One region of the Delftia sp. HK171 genome, then DNA from elsewhere that is predicted to be linked to it. Evidence: riboswitches for the same ligand, from Rfam matches in the RefSeq annotation. Region 1 holds a riboswitch; the other holds the start of a gene.
The links. Region 1 has a riboswitch for glycine ahead of BO996_RS00630 (D-amino acid dehydrogenase). Riboswitches for the same ligand answer to the same signal wherever they lie in the genome.
Positions count from the first base shown of each region.

Region 2: it holds a riboswitch for glycine, as region 1 does, so the genes downstream of both, gcvT (glycine cleavage system aminomethyltransferase GcvT) here and BO996_RS00630 (D-amino acid dehydrogenase) in region 1, are expected to answer to the same signal.

Region 1 covers NZ_CP018101.1:147,864-152,494, forward strand. Annotated here, with positions in the region: gene BO996_RS00625 (invasin domain 3-containing protein) at 1-690, opposite strand, end outside; glycine riboswitch at 1,337-1,447, shown strand; gene BO996_RS00630 (D-amino acid dehydrogenase) at 1,540-2,871, shown strand; gene BO996_RS00635 (FIST signal transduction protein) at 2,922-4,157, opposite strand; gene BO996_RS00640 (PhaM family polyhydroxyalkanoate granule multifunctional regulatory protein) at 4,234-4,631, opposite strand, start outside.
Region 2 covers NZ_CP018101.1:4,371,562-4,376,192, reverse strand. Annotated here, with positions in the region: gene gcvP (aminomethyl-transferring glycine dehydrogenase) at 1-697, opposite strand, end outside; gene gcvH (glycine cleavage system protein GcvH) at 769-1,143, opposite strand; gene gcvT (glycine cleavage system aminomethyltransferase GcvT) at 1,279-2,412, opposite strand; glycine riboswitch at 2,472-2,590, opposite strand; glycine riboswitch at 2,606-2,717, opposite strand; gene BO996_RS19710 (fatty acid--CoA ligase) at 2,887-4,491, shown strand; gene BO996_RS19705 (LysR family transcriptional regulator) at 4,519-4,631, opposite strand, start outside.

The sequences.
Region 1 (4,631 bases):
TTGTATGACTCCCCCGAAATCGATGGTCAATGAGCCCGTGCCGGCTGGCACGGTGCCTTTGAGCCAGTACCAGGCGCCACCGGCACCAGTGGTGGTGCCCGTATCGCCGCCGCTGATCATCTGGGTTTGACCACAGGCATTGGTGGCTCCCGTCACGGCGCCGGACTGGGCTCCGCTGACGAATGTATTGGCACAGCGCACGTAAACCGTCTGATTGTCGACATACGGATGGAGGTTTCCGGCCGCATCCTTGGATGTCCCACTCTGTATGGTTCGTACCGACGTAGACAGTGTCGGCGCAAAGACGATGGAAACATCGGCACTCGGATCCAGCGTTTGCAGCGTGTAGTTGGCTGCCTGAATGGCAGCTCGCAGCGTACATGCGCCAGCAAAGGTGCCTCCCAGCGTGCTGACACAGGTGGTTGGTGTCGTTGCATTGGCATTGGGAGCGTCGCTGTTGTCGGTGACCGTGAAAACGACGGTCGCCGCCAGTGCCGTGGATGAGATACCCGCGCATGAAAGCAGCAGCAAAGAGAAAAGGCACTTCGCTGCACGCCACTTGCGAAAAAATGCCGAACCAGGCAGGCGATTGAGAGCATGCATGATATTCCCCGTTTTCTCAAGGAGATATGACAGGAAAATGATTTTCCCAATGGCAATGGCCATCAGTTGTACCCAGCGCATTTGCATCGCCGTACCTCGAATAGTTCTATTTGAATCACGAGCTCACAACTCACCTTGCAGCCGGTGAGGTTGGAAGCAAAATTTTTCGCGCAGATCCTGCGCGTCAATCAGAAAAGGCGGATTTCCATCAACGTTTGCGAGCTGCTCCGCTGCCCATTGAGCCGGACACACCTTCAGTCGGGTTTGCGACGCAAATCATTCCTCCCTCCACAAACCATATTCACCGTGCTTGTATTTTTTCAGTGCCGGACCAGTTTCCATGGACCTGCACCTGTGCAACGGTAAGTCGCCTATCAGACATATACACAACTCATGGTTAACCCATGCAGGTCCAATCGACCAGAACATGCACTGACAAACCACTGCACACATCGATAGGCTAAATCATGTTTTTTTCTATTTCAATAGTTTTTTTACATGCAGTCGGAGACTCGTGCCAGCGCTACGAGGGAGGCGCTTGAGCGATCTAGGGAATACCCTGAATCGGCCACACCACATACAGGTAGTAACTGGTGGTATCCCGAGTACGACTGGAACCGGCTGCGCAAGCCACATAGAATCGCCCCTGCAGGAGAGCAGGCGGGCACCACGGTGCCGAGCCTCACCGAAGGCGCAAACTCCCATACACGCTCAGGTTCCGTACTGCAAACACAACATGCCGTCTGGAGAGCCGCCGCACGCAATATGCGGCGCACCGAAGGAGCAAGCCCCGTTCCCATGGACGGCGGTGAATCTCTCAGGTACCAAGGACAGGGGGAGCGGCAGCTGCGTCACGACGGACGCCGGCTGCTTGCTATTGAATCCATAGCTACCAGCTTCCGCGTGACCGGCACATGCCTTTGAAAGGGCATTGTCATGCGCGTCATCGTTCTCGGAGCCGGCCTGATCGGCACCGCCTCGGCCTACTATCTGCAATCCCTGGGCCACGAGGTCACGGTCATCGACCGCCAGGCTGCGCCCGGCGCCGAAACCAGCTTTGCCAACGGCGGGCAGATCTCGGTCAGCCACGCCGAGCCCTGGGCCAACCCCGGCGCACCGCTGAAGTTGCTGGGCTGGCTGGGCCGGCAGGACGCCCCCCTGCTGTTCCGCCTGCGCGCCGACATGCGCCAGTGGCTCTGGGGCCTGTCCTTCCTGCGCAACTGCACGCCCGCGCGCACGCGCCACAACATCCAGCAGATCGTTCGCCTGGGCACCTACAGCCGCGAGGCCCTGCAGCAGCTGCGGTCGGACACCGGCATCCAGTACGAACAGCGCATGCAGGGCATCCTGCACTTCTACACGAACGCCCGCGAGTTCGAGGGCGCTCTCAAGCCCACCGAGCAGATGCAGGCCCTGGGCTGCGACCGCCGCCTGATCGACGCCGACGAAGCCGTGCGCCTGGAGCCGGCCCTGGCCCATGTGCGCGGGCAGATAGCGGGCGCCACCTATACGGCCGAGGATGAATCGGGCGACGCCAATCTCTTCACGCGCGAGCTGGCACGCATTGCCACCACCACGGGCGTGCAGTTCCGCCACGGCCACCACGTGACGGCGCTGCGCACCACGGGCGCGGGCGCCAGCCGCCATATCGACCATGTGGAGGTGACCAATGCCGATGGCCGCTACGAACGCATCCAGGGCGACGCCTATGTGCTGGCCATGGGCTCGTTCAGCCCGCTGCTGGCCCAGCCGCTGGGGTTGCGCCTGCCCATCTATCCGGCCAAGGGCTACTCCGTGACCCTGCCGGTGCTGGACCCCGCCAAGGCCTATCAGGTCAGCCTCACGGACGACGAGTTCAAGCTGGTGTTCTCGCGCTACACGGGCGCGCAAGGCGACCGCCTGCGCATTGCGGGCACGGCCGAGTTCAACGGCTACGACCGCAACCTGGACCCCGTGCGCTGCGAGGCCATCGTGCGGCGCGTGCAGCAGCTGTTCCCCGGCGCTGGCGATACCGAACGCGCGCAATTTTGGAGCGGCCTGCGCCCCGCCACGCCCAGCAATGTGCCGCTGATCGGACGCTCACCCATCGCCAACCTGTTCCTGAACACCGGCCACGGCACGCTGGGCTGGACCCATGCCTGCGGCTCCGGCATGGCGCTGGCCGACCTGGTCAGCGGCAGGCAGCCGGCCGTGGATTTCGATTTTCTGGGAGCTGCAGTCATGGACCCGGATCGCAGCGCAGGCACGGTGCGCCCGCGCGCGGTCTGAGATGCAGACGGTGTGTACCGTGTGTACGGCGTGTACGGCGTGTACGACGCCTAAGCAGTGAACACCGTCAACACCCCGGCGAAGCGGTGCAGGCGGGCGTCCATGATCTCGGCTTCGGCGACGAAGCCGATCAATGGCACATCGCCCAGTGCGTGGCGCAGGGTGCGCAGTTCGGCATCGGGGCCGCCGAACAGGCCGCCGCCGCGGCCCCGGCAACTGATGTAGATGGCGCCACGGATGCGGGGCTGTGCCTCGCCTTCGGGCGCCGCCTCCTCGGGCTCCGCCGCATCGCGCAGCGCAGCGCCCAGTTGCAGCAGTTCCTGGCGCGCGACCTGGGCCTGGCGGCGGCAGAAGATCACCGAATGCCCGGCCTCCACGGCCGATGACAGGGCCACGCCCTGGCGCAGCGGGTCCAGACCGACCAGGGTCAGCACCTGGGCCTCTTCGGTGAGCACGCCGTGGGCCATGCCCCGGCCCGGCGGCGCAATGGCCGCCAGCGTGCTGCGCACCGTGGTCAGCGCGGGCTGCCAGTCGCTGCCTTCCAGCTCCACGCCCAGCAGTTGCAGCAGGCGCTGCAAGGCCGGATCGCCATTGAGCCCGGTGACCAGGGCGCCGCGCGCCTCGGTGATCTCCAGGCCCTCGCCCAGCGGCACGCAGCCCTGGGCCATGCCCGTGATGCAGGGCACGCCCGCACCGAAGGCCACGCCCGAGAAGCCTCCGCTAAAAATGCCGCGCGCATCCGCATGCTGCGCATGCAGGTCCTCGGTGCGGCAGGCGATCTGCACGCCCTCCACGCCATCGTCCCCGTCATCGCCCACGCCGCCGAACAGCAGGCCGGACTCGGTGCGCTCAGACAGCTCGTACAGCAACTCGGCCAGCTCGGGCTGGCCGCCTCCGGCATGGACAAGGGCCGAATGGGCCGTGAACCCGGCCTCGCCGCCCGGCGCATGCAAGGGCGCCAGGCCCGAATACAGGCGGTAGTGCGCCGCCGGCACATCGAGCAGCATCACCGCGAGCGCGGAGCCGGACAGGTATTCATGGGACATGGCCAGCACGCCACCGGCCGAGCAGCCAGCCCAGTCCGCCACATGGGGCAAGGCCCTGGCCAGATGCTGCAGCAGCGGCCTTGCATGGGCGGCATGCGCGTGGGACAGGTACACCAGGCCCAGTCGGGGCCGCTGCGCGTGGCCCGGATCGGCCATCTGCGAGCGCAGTTGCAGCAGCACCGCATCGGCCGCGGCGCGCCAGTCGGAATGGCTGGCATGGCCTACAGGAAACAACGACATTCCAACCTTCTTTCTAGCCCTGCCAGCGCCCGGCTTGCGGAGGGCTCTAGACCATCCATGGGAGCCGCCGTGCCGCTCAGCGCGGTGGCCGGCTCTTGGCCGGCGCCTTGCCTGCGGCCGGTGCCTTGGCTGTTGTCTTTGCGGTGGTCTTTGCCGCCGTCTTCCTGGCCGCTGCCTTGGCTGGCGCTTTCGGTGGGGCTTTGGCTGGCGCTTTCGCAGGCGCCTTGGCGGCTCCGGCCGGGGCCTTGGCCGCCGGTGCAGCCGCCTTGCCTGCCTGCGCGGCGAAGGCGCCAGCCTGGGCCGTCATGCGGTCCATGGCGGCCTTGGCGATGTCGCCGGCCATGCCGGTGGCGCGCTGTGCGGCAGCCACGGCCTCGGGGGCCATGGGCTCGGCCATGGCCTTGGCGGCGATCTGCTGGAATTGCTGGGTCAGTGCGCCCCACCATTGCATGGCCTGGCCCATGGCGGCGGCCT
Region 2 (4,631 bases), 2.2 Mb from region 1:
CGATGCGGCCGCTGGTGGCGGGGTACTGGGCCAGCACGGCGAAGTAGTCGCCCTCCATCAGCTGGTTCCATTCCTCCAGCGAGTTGGCCAGCTGCACCTCGATGCCCAGCGGCGCGGCGCGCGTCTGGATGACCTCGATGGTCTGGGGGTGGGCATCGCCCGCCACCACGAAACGGTTGCTCTTGTTCTTGACGGAGCGCTTGGCCAGCGTCATGGCCTCGGCGGCCGCCGTGGCCTCGTCCAGCATGGAGGCGTTGGCAATCGGCATGGCCGTCAGGTCGCAGACCATGGTCTGGAAGTTGACCAGGGCCTCCATGCGGCCTTGCGAGATCTCGGCCTGGTAGGGCGTGTAGGCCGTGTACCAGGCGGGGTTCTCCAGAATGTTGCGCAGGATGACGCCGGGCGTGTGCGTGCCGTAGTAGCCCTGGCCGATGAAGCTTTTGAGCAGCTGGTTGCGGCCTGCCAGCGCCTTGAGTTCGGCCAGCGCCTGTGCCTCGGTGGCGGCCGGCGGCAGCGCCATGGGCTGGTGGCGCCGGATGGAGGGCGGGACGATGGCGTCGATCAGCGCATCGCGCGATGCCGCGCCAATGGCGCTGAGCATGTGGGCCTCGTCTTCGGGCGCGATGCCGATATGGCGGGCCACGAATTCGGTGGCGTTCTCGAGGGCGGCAAGGGGCTGGGTGGAGGACATCAGCATGGAGGGACCTGTCTCAAAAGCTGAAAAGCGCCAGGGCGGGCCCTGGCGCCCGTCCTGGCCGGAAAGTGGCGTCAGTTGCTCTGTGCGAAGGCCGTGTAGGCGGCTTCGTCGAGCAGCGCGGCCAGCTGGCCTGCGTCGCTGAGCTTGACCTTGAAGAACCAGCCTTCGCCCAGCGGGTCGCTGTTGGCCAGGGAGGGGTCGTCGCGCAGGGCTTCGTTGACTTCGACGATCTCGCCGCTGACGGGCATGTAGACATCGGCGGCGGCCTTGACGGACTCGACCACGCCGGCCACGTCGCCCTGGTTGAAGCTGGTGCCCACGGCGGGCAGATCGACGAACACCACGTCGCCCAGCGCATCCTGCGCGTGGAGGGTGATGCCGACAATGGCCGCGTCAGGGTTGGCGGCGTTGATCCATTCGTGGTCCTTGGAATACTGGATGCTCATGGCTTGCTCCGATAGAAACTGAAAAGAAACCTGTGAAAGGCGGTTTGAGAAAGGTCAGTGCGCACTGTAGCGGCATGCGATGGCAGGAAAAACGAATCCGCCGAACTCGGTCCACGCCAAGCGCGCAGGCTGTCCTCAACCGCGGTGATAGCGTGGGGGCACGAAGGGCGTGGCCTGCACCTGCATGGGCACGGCCTTGCCGCGCACCATGGCCTGCAGCGTGGTGCCGATGGCGGCGCTGCCCGGCTCCACATAGGCCAGTGCCACGGGCTGGTTCAGCGTGGGCGACAGCAGGCCGCTGGTGACCTGGCCGACCTTGCGGCCGCTGGCATCCAGCAGTTCCGTGCCTTCGCGCACGGGCACGCGCTCCAGGGCCACCAGGCCCACGCGCTTGCGCGTGAGCAGCTCGGGCGCCTGCAGCTGGGCCAGCACGGTGGCCGCGCCGGGAAAGCCGCCTTCGCGCTCGCCACCAATGCGGCGGACCTTCTGCACGGCCCAGTTCAGGGCGGCCTCGGCCGGGGTGGTGGTCGTGTCCAGATCGTTGCCGTACAGGCACAGGCCGGCTTCCAGGCGCAGCGAATTGCGCGCGCCCAGGCCCACGGGCCTGACTTCGGGCTGGGCCAGCAGGGCTCGGGCAAAGGCCTCGGCGTGGCTGGCGGGCAAGGAGATCTCGAAGCCGTCCTCGCCGGTATAGCCGCTGCGCGTGATGTACAGCTCGGCGCCTTCCCAGTCGAAGTGGCCGCCCGTCATGAACACCAGCCCGGCCGTGTCGGGCAGCAGGCGCTCCATGGCGGCTGCTGCCTGCGGGCCCTGCAGCGCCAGCAGGCCCCGGTCGAACTGGGGCTCGATTTCACAGCGCCCGCCAATGCGGGCCTGGATGTGCGCCAGGTCTTCGAGCTTGCAGGCGCCGTTGACGATCAGGAACAGGTCGTCCTCGCGGCGCACGAACATCAGGTCGTCCAGGATGCCGCCCGCGTCGTTGAGCAGCAGGCCGTAGCGCTGGCGGTGTTCGCCCAGGCCCAGCACGTCCATGGGCAGCAGCGATTCCAGCGCCGCGCCGGCATCCGGGCCGCGCAGGCTGATCTGGCCCATGTGCGAGACATCGAACAGGCCTGCCGCCTCGCGCGTGTGCAGGTGCTCGGCCATCAGCCCCTGCGGGTATTGCACGGGCATGGAGTAGCCGGCAAACGGCACCATGCGCGCGCCCAGTTCCTGGTGCAGGTCGAACAGCGGGGTCTTGAGCAGATCGGTGGTGGAGGCAGCGGTCAAGGAGGGACTCTCTTTTCGGCAAGGGGCAAGGCACAACGCCATCCCGGAATCCCGGGATGTCCTGCCCTGCTGTCCGCTTTACCTGAGAGATTCACCCGCACCTTCCATGCGTGGGGCTTGCTCCTTCGGTGGATGGGGCACACCGCCGTGCCCTGCATCTCTCTCCAGCTAGGAACGCCTGCGGCCGTGGCGGCAGGCGGTGCCAGTCCTTTTGCCTGAGCGTTCGGGGCGAACCCTGCGCCTTCGGCGGTGCCGCTGCCTGTGACCATTGCGGCCGGGCGGGCACTCTCTCCTGACCGGCGCATTCTAGCTGCGGCCAGCGTCCGCGCGGCTTCGGGATTTCCGCGGGCCGGCCCCAACTCCATGCGCTTGCCTGCATGGATGCATTTGCAAATTGCATAACTGTCTAAAAAATCTCCTACATTGAGATGCATCGATATATGAAATCTCGTGAGCGAGAAGGAAGAAGCGCACATGCAGCAGACGCTGGGAGACACATTGGCCTGGCCGGCACGTTACCTGCCGAACAAGGAAGCCCTGGTCGCTTGGGAGGGCGGCGAGCGCCGCGCCTGGACCTACGCCCAGCTCGATGCCGAAGTCAACCGCCACGCCCACGGCCTGGCCGAGCTGGGCATAGGCCATGGCGACGTGGTCGCGGCCTTTCTCTACAACACGCCGGCCTTTGTCTTCACCATGCTGGCGGCCGCGCGCCTGGGCGCCATCTTCAACCCCATCAACTACCGGCTGGCGGCCCAGGAGCTGGCCTTCATCCTCAAGGACGGCGCTGCGCGCGCCCTGGTGTTCGAGCACGAGGGCGGCGAGGTGGCCGCGCGCGCCCAGGCCCTGCTCAAGGCCGAAGGCGGCGGCACTGGCGCAGGCACCGAGCACTGGATCTTTGCCGACGATGCCCCGGCCGACCCGCTGCCGGTCTGGGCCACGCAGCGCCTGTCCGCCCTGGCCTGGGGCCGCAGCAGCGCGCCGCCCCAGGCCCATGTGCGCGAGAGCGACCCCTGCATCCTCATGTACACCAGCGGAACCACGGGCCGGCCCAAGGGTGTGCTGCATACGCACCGCAGCAAGCTGGCGCACAACGCCCTCATGCACCAGACCATGCAGTTCACGCGCGACGACGTGGGCCTGGCCATGGCGCCGCTCAACCACACGGCCGAGCTGCACACCAGCTTTCTGCCGCGCCTGCAGGCCGGGGCCACCCAGGTGCTGCTGCGCCGCTTTGACGTGACCGAGGCCTGGCGCCTGATCCGCGAAGAGCGCGTGAGCTTCTTCTTCGCGGCGCCCACCATGGTCACCATGCTGCTGGCCGACCCCATCGCCTCGCCTGAGCAGGCGCCCGCGCTGCGGCTGGTGGAGTACGGCGGCGCCTCCATGGCGCCGCACCTGATCCGCGAATGGACGCGCAAGGTCGGCAGCGACCTGGTCCAGGTCTACGGCACCACCGAGATGGGGCCCTGCATGTCCATCCTCCTGCCGCGCGAGCAACTCTCGCACGCGGGCTCGGCCGGGCTGCCCTCCATGGGCCATGACCTCATCGTGGCGCGCCTGCGCGAAGACAACGCCCCCACCGATCCGGCCGAGGCCTGCCTGCCCGGCGAGGTGGGCGAGATCCTGGTGCGCGGCCCCTGCATGATGGCCGGCTACCTCAACCGCCCCGACGCCAACACCCGCGCGCTGGCGCACGGCTGGTACCACACGGGCGACCTGGGCCACATCGACGACGATGGCTATCTCTGGATTCGAGACCGCATCGACTACATGATCAATTCGGGCGCCGAGAACGTCTATCCCCGCGAAGTGGAAGACGCCCTGGTCGAGCATGCCGATGTGCTCGAGGTCGCCGTCATCGGCGAGGCCGACGAGCGCTGGGGCCAGATCGTCGCCGCCCACGTGGTCGCCAAGCCTGGCGCCACGCCCACGGCCGAGGCGCTGGACGCCTTCCTGGTCCACGGCGACCGCCTGGCCGCCTACAAGCGCCCGCGCCGCTACCACTTCCGCCAGGCCCTGCCCAAGACGGCCAGCGGGAAGATACAGAAGCAGTTGCTGAGGGTGGTGGTGGCAGCCTGAGGCTGCGGCCTGCGCTTACTCCTGCTCTTACGCCTGTGTTTGCCCCTGCGCAGTACAGCACTGCGCCATCGAGTTGCGCAGCCACCGATGCATGGCATCCCCCTGCTTGCGCACATGCCAGGCCTGCTGGTAGGCAAACC